DNA from 2 places in the Halobacillus sp. genome. Region 2 is predicted to be linked to the other one. Evidence: riboswitches for the same ligand, from Rfam matches in the RefSeq annotation. Region 2 holds a riboswitch; the other holds the start of a gene.
The links. A riboswitch is a leader RNA that binds a small molecule or an ion and turns the genes downstream of it on or off. The one in region 2 is predicted to bind thiamine pyrophosphate.

Region 1 (6,375 bases), on a different contig from region 2:
CAACGAAAATATCAGAAAAGTCAGAATGGTTGTCTCATATAGTAAAGAAAAGGAGGACGGGCTGGTGGAGCATCCATTATTACCGTTTAGAGAAGTCTGGAAAGCAAAGAAACGCATTCGAGAGATCGTTGATGGTCCAACACCTTTAATATATTCTGAGCATCTTTCCCAACATGCGGGCTCACATGTCTACTTGAAGCTTGAACACCTTCATCCCACCGGATCATTTAAGCTGAGGGGGGCTGCGAACAAAATCCTCTCTCTGACACCGGAGGAAAAAGAGAAAGGAGTCGCTACTTTTTCTACAGGAAACCATGGAATCGCTGTCTCCTATGTGGCGGGAAAATCTAACATTCCGTGTGTCGTCTGTATATCTAATCGTGTACCCGCGGCTAAAGTCGATCGTTTGAAGCGTCTGGGAGCTCAAGTAGAAGTGGTGGGGGAAAGTCAGGATGATGCTGAAGCCCGCTGCTATGAACTTCAGAGAGAAGCTGGTATGACTGTTATCAAACCCTTTGACGACCGGGAAGTGATTGCAGGTCAAGGGACCATTGGACTTGAAATTATGGAGCAGTGTCCGGAAGTGGATCAGGTAATTATTCCTTTATCAGGGGGAGGATTACTATCAGGTATTGGGGCTTCTTTAAAGAGTATTGATCCTGACATTCAAATCACGGGGGTTTCGATGGAAAAGTCAGCGGTTATGTATGAGAGCCTGCTAAAGGGCAAGCCGGTTATCCTGAAAGAAGAAGATACGCTTGCGGATAGTCTGCTTGGCGGCCTCGGTCCTAATAATGAGTACACCTTTTCATTAACACAGACTTTTTTAGACGAAGCAAAATTGGTTTCTGAAGCATCGATTGGGAGCGGAATTTTATTCATGCTGAACCATCACAAAATGGCGGTGGAAGGCGCTGCTGCAGCTGGTGTCGGCTGGCTGCTTAACGAAAAGAGTGCTAAAGGTAACCATGTCGTACTAGTGGTCAGCGGAAACAACATTGACCAACACACCATCGATCACTTAATTAAGAATCAATAGGGCAGGAGTGAAGCGAATGGGAGTTACAGTGGAAAAAGTGCTGCGGTTACCTATTTTTGAACAAGCCAAAGTGTTAACTAAGATCACAGATAAGCCCGTACAATGGATATCCGTAATCGAGACACCTGTGGAAAATTTTGTGAGAAATAATGAATTTGTGCTGAGTACCGGGGTGGGATGCGGAGACGATATAACGGCACTTGAGGAATATGTGAAGGATGTTATTCGTGCAGATGCTTCAGCTCTCGCTTTTGCTACAGGACGATATATTTACAAAATACCGGATCGTATTCTGAAAATAGCAGAGGAACACAATTTTATGATTATGGAAATTCCATGGGAAGTGAGGTTCGGAGATATTCTGCAGGATGTTCTTCGTTTAATAAGTGAAGAAAAGCAGACCGGACAGCAGCGGGCCGAAACCATCCGCCAGGAATTGATTAATTGTGTATTGAACGGCAAAGGATTGCAGGAAATCACCACGATTCTTTACGATAATACTCATATTCCTGCTGCTATCAGTGATCATAATAAACAAATCAGGGCTAATCAGCAATTCGACCGTTATTTTCTGGACGTGCTGAACGGAAAAGAGAACGAAGCGTTTCAACTCGTTTCTCCCGAGCCTTTTAGTGATCATCCATTAGTTCATTACATTGAAAAATATGAGATTGGTCCGCATTTTTGCTATCAGCTGACGATTCTTTCAAATTATAAAAAGCAAGGATATCTGCTGTTTAAGCCCGAGGAGGACCAAGAATTGTCATGGGTGGATTTATCGATTTTAGAGCATACGTTAACGGCGTGCGCTTTATATTTTGTGAAAGAAAACGCAATCGAAATGACCGAAATCCGGTTGAAAGATAACTTTTTACTGGAACTTGCTAAAACGGAAGTTGATATCGATAAGTCGCTCCTGGCAAAAGCTCACCTCCTTGGATATGATTTAGAGAAACCATATGTATGTCTCGTAGGGGATATTCGATTTAAAAAGCAGATTGATGGTCCCGTAGGATCAGAGGAACATTCGGTCCAATCTTCTTCCATGCATAGCCGGAACTACTATATTCAAAAGGAAGTGACACATGCGGGCGATGTGCTGAAGCGGCAGACGATGACCACGTTTGATGAAGGAGAAGTCATTGTTTATATAGAAGCGGACGCCAAGACATATCCGGAGACAGCCAATCAGTTTCTTGATCTTGTGGAGCGGCGCCTTCACGAATTACTTGCCGGTATAACGATTTCCTGGGGAGTCTCCTGCCATAAAGATGGCCTGTACAACTTCCACCAGAGCTACGAAGAGGCCGCTACCGCTTTAAATATCGGACGCCAGAAACATGAAGATGGTGACCGCACTTTTTTCAGTGATACGCGAATGAATCGCTTGTTAATGGCCCTATCACATGAAAAAGAAATTGAGTTTATTGTCCAGAATACCTTGGAGAAACTAATCGAATATGATCAGCGAAGACAGACCGACTTAATTCATACGTTCATTGTTTATAACAAATACAACAGTAACGTAAGCCAGACAGCCCGTGCCTTAAATCTTCACCGACAGTCATTGCTGCATCGCTTAAGGAATATTGAACAATTAACAGGGCTTTCCTTATTGGATGCAGATGATCTTTTCCTCCTGGAGCTCAGTGTACGCTTATGGATGTTGAAGAAAATAGAAAAATGAGCGCTTCTTCTGTAAAGGAGCCGCTCATTTTTATTTATTATCTGTCGGCGACGATTGTTTCTAAGTCCTCGTTCCTTGAATCAATTCTAGTTAATTGAATCTCCCATACATCCTTTTCCTTAACGTAAGAAATCATCTCTACGGCTAAAAGTTTGTCCCCCGGAATCTCCATAATAGCTTTAGACAGAGCCTCAGAAGCTTCTAAATCTGCACCCTCTACATGGCTCATTTCGAGAATCTTCACTTCTTCTGCTTCTGCCTGAGAGGGGAAGGATTCACGGACCCCATTTTTCACCCACACTTCTACCTGTTTACCTACCCAGCGGTCTTTAGGTGCGCCTGAGACCCACATCGCATTCGCAGTACTCTCAGAATTAGAGTCCAAGGGGGACACCACTAGAATTTGGTCCTTTTTCTGCTCCATAACAAATCCAGTAATTTCAGGAGGCGCAGGGTTTTCTTGTTCAGGTGATTTTTTGGAATCACTATCAGAATTAGAAGTTGGTGCAGAGCCGCAACCGGCCAGAATCATAGCTATGAAAAATATGCATCCCCAAGCTTTCATAGACTTGCCTGCCTTTCTATTTGTATTTTTTTGAATAATTTTCCATGACATCTATCTTTAACTTTGTTATAGTATAAAACAACCAAGTGAATCTATGATTATAACTACTAGGGGAGCCTGAATAGGCTGAGAGGAAAGCAAAGTAGCATTCCGACTCTTAAGAACCTGATCTGGTTAAGACCAGCGGAGGGAAGTAGTCTACTATTTTTATTAGACATTACCCTTTTAAGTCAGGTCCTTCCCAGGATCTGGCTTTTTTATTTTTCCCCTACGGAAGGGAGGGCAGAAATGAACAAAACAAGACTACTAACGACTATGGCTGCATTTGTTGCGATTGGAACACTTGGTGCCCAGCTGCTCTGGTTTCCAGCAGGAGTTGCAAAGGCTTATCCAGTCCAGCATGCAGTAAATGTGATGGCAGCTGTTACACTTGGTCCTTTACCAGCTGTAACTATAGCTTTTATGATCGGTCTATTACGCCTCCTCCTGGGGTTAGGCACCTTGCTCGCGTTTCCTGGAGGAATGATCGGTGCTTTTCTTGCGGGTATCTTATACAAATGGGTTCACAATAAAATGGCAGCTGTTGCCGGTGAAGTGCTTGGTACCGGGGTTATTGGAGCCTTATTCGCTGTTCCATATGCCAACTTACTCATGGGCAGCTCATCTGGAGCTCTGGTATTTCTTCCATCTTTTTTAGTCAGCAGTATATCGGGCGCTATGATAGGATGGATCATCGTCACAAGAGTTAAATTGGAAAAATATATCTTACAACCATAATACACGGAAACTACTAGGGGCGCGAGTGTTCGCTGAGATAAGGAAATAAATTCCTTGGTCCCTTAACACCTGATCTGGATCATGCCAGCGGAGGGAAGTAGTAAGCAGCCCCACTCTCTCCCTCCCTTAGTAGCTTCCGAAAAAATCAGGAGGCATATTCATGTCATTTACAGAACAGTTAAGACAAGAAAATCATGATATATTTGAAAGAATTTTTCATCATCCTTTTGTTGAAGGGATTGGAAATGGTCGTCTTCCCTCGGAATCTATTGCTCATTATATAAAAGCAGACTACGAATATTTAAATGCGTTTATGCACATTTATGGAATTGCAATTTCCAAGTCTTCGGAGCGTGAAGATATTCAATATTTTAACGAACAGGTTCATTTTGTTCTTCATAGTGAAGTACATCCCCATCATAATTTGTGCGAGTATATCGGTATTCGGTACGAGGATCTTCAAGGTTACCCACTCCCTCCAACGGCTGATCATTATGTGAAGCATATGATGTACCATGCTCAAATGGGAGGTCTTGGTGAAATTATTGCCGCACTGCTCCCATGTCCCTGGACTTATTTAGAGATAGGGAGATATTTGATGGAGGAGTATGAGCCTGACCAAGATCATCCTTTTTATCCCTGGATAAAATTCTATGCCGAAAGCGAGATGCAAATTCTGACGGATCATTTACGAAGCCGGCTGGATCATTTAGCTGAACAGGCTTCAGAAAAAGAACTCAGTCGTATAAGAGATGCGTTTCGGAAAAGCTGTCAGCTGGAATGGTCTTTTTGGGAAATGGCTTATACATGTGAAGAATGGATTGAAGGAAAGGCGGTGGATGTTAAATGAACCACGTTCCATGCGCATTGACTATTGCGGGTACAGATCCAAGCGGAGGGGCAGGTATCCAGGCGGATTTAAAGACATTCCAGGAATTAAAATGCTACGGGATGTCCGTGATCACATCTGCTGTTGCTCAAAATACAACGGGGGTAAAGGATATTCACCATCTTCCCCTTGATTTCCTGGAAAAACAACTGCAGTCGATTTCTGAAGATATGCCAGTCCATGCTGTAAAAACAGGAATGGTCGCTCAAAAAGATATGATGCAAGTAATAGCTGACTGGATCCCACAGATCCAAGCTTATTATGTAATGGATCCCGTTATGATTTCTCAAAGTGGTGATTCTTTAAGTGAGGAAGAATCACGGGAAGTGTTACGAAAACAACTGCTACCTTTAACGTCTTTAGTAACCCCTAACATCCCGGAAGCGGAAGAGATAACCGGAAAAAGGATTGAAACGGAGGAAGACATGAAAGAAGCGGCTGAAGCTATCGTTAAGAACTTCGGAGCAGGTGCAGCCTTAGTCAAAGGCGGACACAGAGAAGGGACAGCCATCGATTATTTATTTGATGGAAATGAGATCCATGCCTTCGAATCAGAACGTATTCAAACAAAAAACACTCATGGGACCGGCTGTACGTATTCAGCAGCGATTACTGCTTACCTGGCAAAGGGATTCTCGCTAGTTGAAGCTGTCAAACAAGCTAAATATTTTGTAACAGAAGCGATTCGATATTCCTTCGATCTAGGCCATGGCAGCGGTCCGACCAATCATTTTGCTGCTCGTAAGGAGGTTTCTAACAAATGGATATGAATATTATTAAAGAAGTGCGTGAAAAGCAGCCGCTGATTCATCATATTACGAATCAGGTGGTAATGAACTTCAGCGCAAATGGTTTACTTGCTTTTGGAGGTTCCCCTATCATGGCACATGCCGAAGAAGAGGTTGAGGATGTATCGCGTCTTGCCGACGGTGTTCTTCTTAATATAGGGACATTAACAGAAAATCAAGTAAGTGCCATGATTACAGCAGGCCAGGCAGCTAATAAGGCAGGGGTTCCTGTGGTAGTGGATCCGGTTGGAGCACCTGCCACTAAATTCCGCTCGAAAAGTATTCAAACCATTTTAGAAAGAGTTAAACCTTCCGTAATTAAAGGAAATGCTGGTGAGCTTGCCCATTTAATAGGAGAAGAAGTAGAGACAAAAGGGGTGGAATCGACAGGTACGGGGAACGAGAAATCAATTGCGGAAAGAGTAGCACAAACTTATAAGACGACCGCTGTTGTCACAGGAAAAATGGATGTAGTTTCTGATGGGGCCGAAATACGGACTAATTCAACAGGCAACCCTCTATTAGCAAAGGTGACAGGGACCGGATGCCTTCTCGGATCGATTCTTGCTGCTTGCATGTCTGCAAATGGATCAAGTGTAACCAAGATCCATACAGCTCTGGAATTTTTCG
Region 2 (4,608 bases):
AATAGACGGCAAGGCGTTTGGCCATTCTAGTTTCCTGAAAATCTGTCCCTTTGTAGCACCTGCCATTTTCATATAATGCATCCATTCAGGGTTTGTCTGACGAAGACCATCCATGGCTGCAATCGCAATAGGAAAGAAGCAGACAAGTACGATAATAATCAATTTAGGTAAAGCCCCGAATCCAAACCATATGACTAGCAAGGGAGCAAGGACGATGATCGGGATGTTTTGTGACAAGATGAGTAAGGGATACAAGGCCTCTCTTACTACTGGAAGCAGGTGAAGAAAGACCGCAAGTAATAACCCGAAAATAACTCCAATTATAAATCCTGAAAAAGTTAAACGAATGGTTGAAAAAAGGTGGGGAGCGTAATCCGTCCAGCCGTTTATACCTGTTTCCATAATTAAGCTCGGCGGTGGTAAGAGCCATTCTGGTATGTCAAACCAACGGCTGCAGAGCTCCCATAAAAGAATGAAAAGGAGGAGGACCGCAACAGGCCTCCATCCTTTAATGAATCTTTGAGTCATGTTCGATATTTCGATGTTAAATCATCCATCGAAGCTCCTGATGGCTGATAAAGAACTTTAATCTGAGAAATGACGTTGCTGCACCCTTTTTCAACCATAGCCTCGTTCATTTTTTCTATTAAACCAAAAATGGTGGAAAGCTCTCCTTCGATCGTTGTTTCAAGAGGATGGACTTCGTACTTCAGCCCTGATTTTTCAATGATTGAAATCGCATGATCCACATAAGGGATAACATCCTCGTTCCTCTCTGTTTTTGGAATGATTTGAATACTGACAAGTGAATTAGCCAATACATTTCCCTCCTTTATTCTGGTAAAAATTCGTTCGTAAATGCCTCATTAGCATTCAGTTTTTCTTCAAGCAAGTCATGATTGTACATCCACTCGGCGTAACTGCTCCAGACTTCTTCCTTTTGAATACCCCACTGATCTGCATCATCTTTATACTTAGGTGACAGCCATTCTTGACTGGCTTTTACCAGCTCTGGATCGAGGTCCGGCACAGCTTCGATGAGAATATCAGCCGCCTGATCAGGTTTTTCGATCGCAAATTCGTATCCTTTTGAGACAGCAGCCATAAATGCTTGTACGGTTTCAGGATTCTCATTCATCATCGTTTCGCTCGTCGTTAAAACAGGTGTATAATAATCCAATTTCTCAGAGTAGTCCGTTAGGTATTGCATATTAAGCTCTTGCCCTCGAAGTTCGGCTTCCACACCTGTCCACCCGTAATAAATCCAGGCAAAATCGATATCCCGTTCCACAGCCGTAAAAAAGTCCGTATTTCCCATATTTACAATTTCCACCTCAGAAACATCAGCATTTTCTTTCTGCATGAGAGAAGAGAGGACCGCTTCTTCTACAGGAGCACCCCAACCTCCGTAAGTTTTTCCTTCGTAATTAGCTGGAGAAGTAATGCCTTTATTCTTGGGAGAGGCAAAACCTGACGTATTATGCTGGATAATAGCTCCGATCGATACAACAGGAATGTCCTGAATACGAGCTTCTGTCAATGTTTCTTGAGCGCTGATCCCAAATTCTGCTTTTTGGGAGGCGACAAGCTGATCGGCACCCGCTTCACCTGGAAGCATGATTTCCACATCCAGTCCTTGCTCCTTAAAAAAACCTTCTGCCTGAGCCACATAAATTCCGGTGTGATTGGTGTTAGGAGTCCAGTCGAGTACGAGTTTAACCGAGTTCGTTTCCTCTTGCTTGGCTGCAGCTTCTTCACTTTTTCCGTCATTGGATGAGCAGCCCGTTACTACTAAAGCGGTCATGAACATGAGGATTATTTTTTTCAATTGTTTCCCTCCCAATTATATGTCCATCAGAGAGATTAATAGAGGAGAGGGGAGAACCGTCGGAGATAATCCAGCGTTTTATCCATACAAAAAAGCACCCTGGTACCATAACCTAGGGTGCATATATAGTAATCGATCAGAAATATCGGCTACTTATGTTTCCTACGCTGGTATCAACCAGTTCAGGTTCTAAGGGTCAGTATCATAAAAGGATACAATCTCAACCAGCTACACTGGTCCCCCTACATTCAAACTATTCAATTTGATGAACAACGTTATAATTTTACTGTGCCATAAGGAAGTAGATTTAGCAAGTACTATAATCTTATTCCTAGTAAACAGATAGGCTTTTTATGTTAAGATAAAGGAAATCGTTATTACAGAAAGGGAGTTCCTTTTTATGAGCAAAATTTATGTACTCCACGAGAACGATGAGTGGACCGTTCACTTAACAGAACGTTTAGAAGAATTAGAATTGCCATATGAAGTATGGCACCTGGACCAAGGTACATTAGACTTAACAGAAGAGCCGCCGGAAGGAATTTTCTATAATCGAATCAGTGCGTCCTCTCACACGAGAAACCACCGCTACGCTCCTGAATTTGCAGGGGCAGTCCTTTCCTGGCTGGAACGCCACGGCAGAACGGTTGTAAATGGAACATCGGCGCTTAATCTTGAAATAAGTAAAGTGAACCAGTACATGGCACTGAATCAACAAGGGATCCGCACTCCAAAAACCATCTCTGCTGTTGGGAAAGAGAATATTTTGAAAGCTGCAGAAAAGCTGGGGATGAATTCATTTATCACGAAGCATAACCGTGCTGGTAAGGGGCAGGGTGTGCAGCTGTTTCATTCTAAAGAAGCACTTCAGGAATATGTGGAAGGCGCTGAATTTGAGGAACCTGTCGATGGTATTACCTTAATTCAGCAGTATATCGATGCGCCCGAGCCGTATATCGTACGTCATGAGTTCGTAAACGGGAAGTTTCTTTACGGAGTGAAAGTAGACACTTCTGAAGGGTTTGAATTGTGCCCGGCTGATGCGTGCTCGATTGAGGATCAATTTTGCCCAACCGATGCTGAGGAATCGAAGGATAAAGCAAAATTTGAGATCCTGGACAATTACCGCCCTGCGATTATTGACGACTTCGAAGCTTTTCTTCAGGCGAATCATATCCAAGTGGCCGCTATTGAAGCTATTCAAGATCAAGATGGGAATTTATATGCTTACGATGTGAACACGAATACGAATTATAACACGGATGCGGAAGAAAAAGCCGGAGTGTACGGAATGCTTGAGCTTGCTAAATATCTGGGGCGCCTGCTGGATCCAGTGCGCGTATAATAAGAAAGCCATTTTCCTCTGGGGAAAATGGCTTTCTTTGATAGAGTTCTGCACGGGTGGACGGATGAACTCTTCACGACACGAGAGATTTAATGGCGTTTACTTAACCAGAGAACACCTGATTTAGCAAGCCTAGGTAAAACTCCGGTCATTGGTTTTTGCAGCATGTTGCCAAATCCGTCGTTCTTACCGAGAGAGCCTAAGGCGCCTTTTAGTTTAACCTCGCCTGGAGGTACCGGAACACGATTTTTAAGAAAGGCCAATATAACTTCCGCTACTTTTTCACCTTGCTGACCTGCTAATTGAGCACTTGGAGAATGTTCGGCAGATGCGCAGTCACCGATCACGTAAACATTTTGGTGGCTTGGAACCTGATAATAATCATTTACAATAACCTTATTTTGAATATCTTTATCAAAAGGAAGCTCTCTAACCAGGTAATTCGGCTGCACACCTGCTGTCCAGACCGTAACATCATTCATATAGCAGAGACCGTTATTGCAAACGCCGTCTCGTTCAACGTATTCTACGTTCGCGTTATGAATGACCTCCACATGGTGCTCACGGAACCATTTTTCTACATAATTCTGAATTTTATGGTCGAATGCTTTCAGTACCGTCTCACCACGATCGAGCAAACGAATGTTTAAATCAGAACGGCTTTCGCGTACTTCTGAAGCCACTTCAATACCGCTTAATCCAGCTCCGACAATCGTCACTTTTCCGTAGGCTCCCAAATTATTAATGGAGTAGCCTGCGCTTCGGGCTTGGGAAAAAGATTGTACACTTTCCGTAAACTCCCTGGCGCCTTCTATTCCGTGATAATTGTCCTCACATCCAAGCCCGATTACAAGATAATCGTACTCGATGTCATAGGCGAAGTTTTTCATTAGAACCTTTTCGTTTTCAACATCAATTTTTTCGATCTCGTCGAATACATATTCCACTTGATCATGTTCAGGAAAATCTACACGGGCATGACGATCTGATTCAGTACCGGCAGCGATCGTGTAAAATTCTGTTTTTAGTGAATGGTAGGGGTTACGGTCAACGACAACGATATGTACATCTTTTGGTAAATCTTCTAAAAGGCCATGTAATATATTGAGCCCACCGTACCCGCCGCCTAATATGACTAACCGTTTCATGCATCAACACCACCTTTTTAAATTCATTCTCAGCTGCTCACATTCAGGTGCATCACCGATTTATGTCGAAAACGCTTACGGTTTTCTCACTATTTTAAGATTATCAAAATTCTGCCTGAAAAACTAGAAGAAGTGAGCAATTCGTGACAAGTTTCACGAGTTCCTCTTATTTTGTGAGAATTTCTCTAAAAATATCATAGTAAATATAAAGATCGGTCAAATCTATAGAGGTCATGTTAAAGAAAAGCTCCCGTTTGTTTAAGACTCAATTTCGAGATATTGGTCGA

Region 1: linked by a shared signal. The riboswitch ahead of tenA (thiaminase II) and the one ahead of WAM07_RS08315 (ABC transporter substrate-binding protein) in region 2 are both predicted to bind thiamine pyrophosphate.

Annotation. Positions count from the first base shown of each region.
Region 1 covers NZ_JBAPTY010000212.1:299-6,673, forward strand. The annotation lists gene WAM07_RS09400 (pyridoxal-phosphate dependent enzyme) at 65-1,039, shown strand; gene WAM07_RS09405 (PucR family transcriptional regulator) at 1,056-2,726, shown strand; gene WAM07_RS09410 (DUF3221 domain-containing protein) at 2,764-3,291, opposite strand; TPP riboswitch at 3,391-3,500, shown strand; gene thiW (energy coupling factor transporter S component ThiW) at 3,580-4,068, shown strand; TPP riboswitch at 4,074-4,181, shown strand; gene tenA (thiaminase II) at 4,229-4,918, shown strand; gene thiD (bifunctional hydroxymethylpyrimidine kinase/phosphomethylpyrimidine kinase) at 4,915-5,727, shown strand; gene thiM (hydroxyethylthiazole kinase) at 5,718-6,375, shown strand, end outside.
Region 2 covers NZ_JBAPTY010000179.1:86-4,693, forward strand. The annotation lists partial or broken gene WAM07_RS08305 (ABC transporter permease) at 1-528, opposite strand, end outside; gene WAM07_RS08310 (thiamine-binding protein) at 525-818, opposite strand; gene WAM07_RS08315 (ABC transporter substrate-binding protein) at 833-1,828, opposite strand; TPP riboswitch at 1,971-2,082, opposite strand; gene WAM07_RS08320 (ATP-grasp domain-containing protein) at 2,229-3,173, shown strand; gene WAM07_RS08325 (NAD(P)/FAD-dependent oxidoreductase) at 3,263-4,321, opposite strand.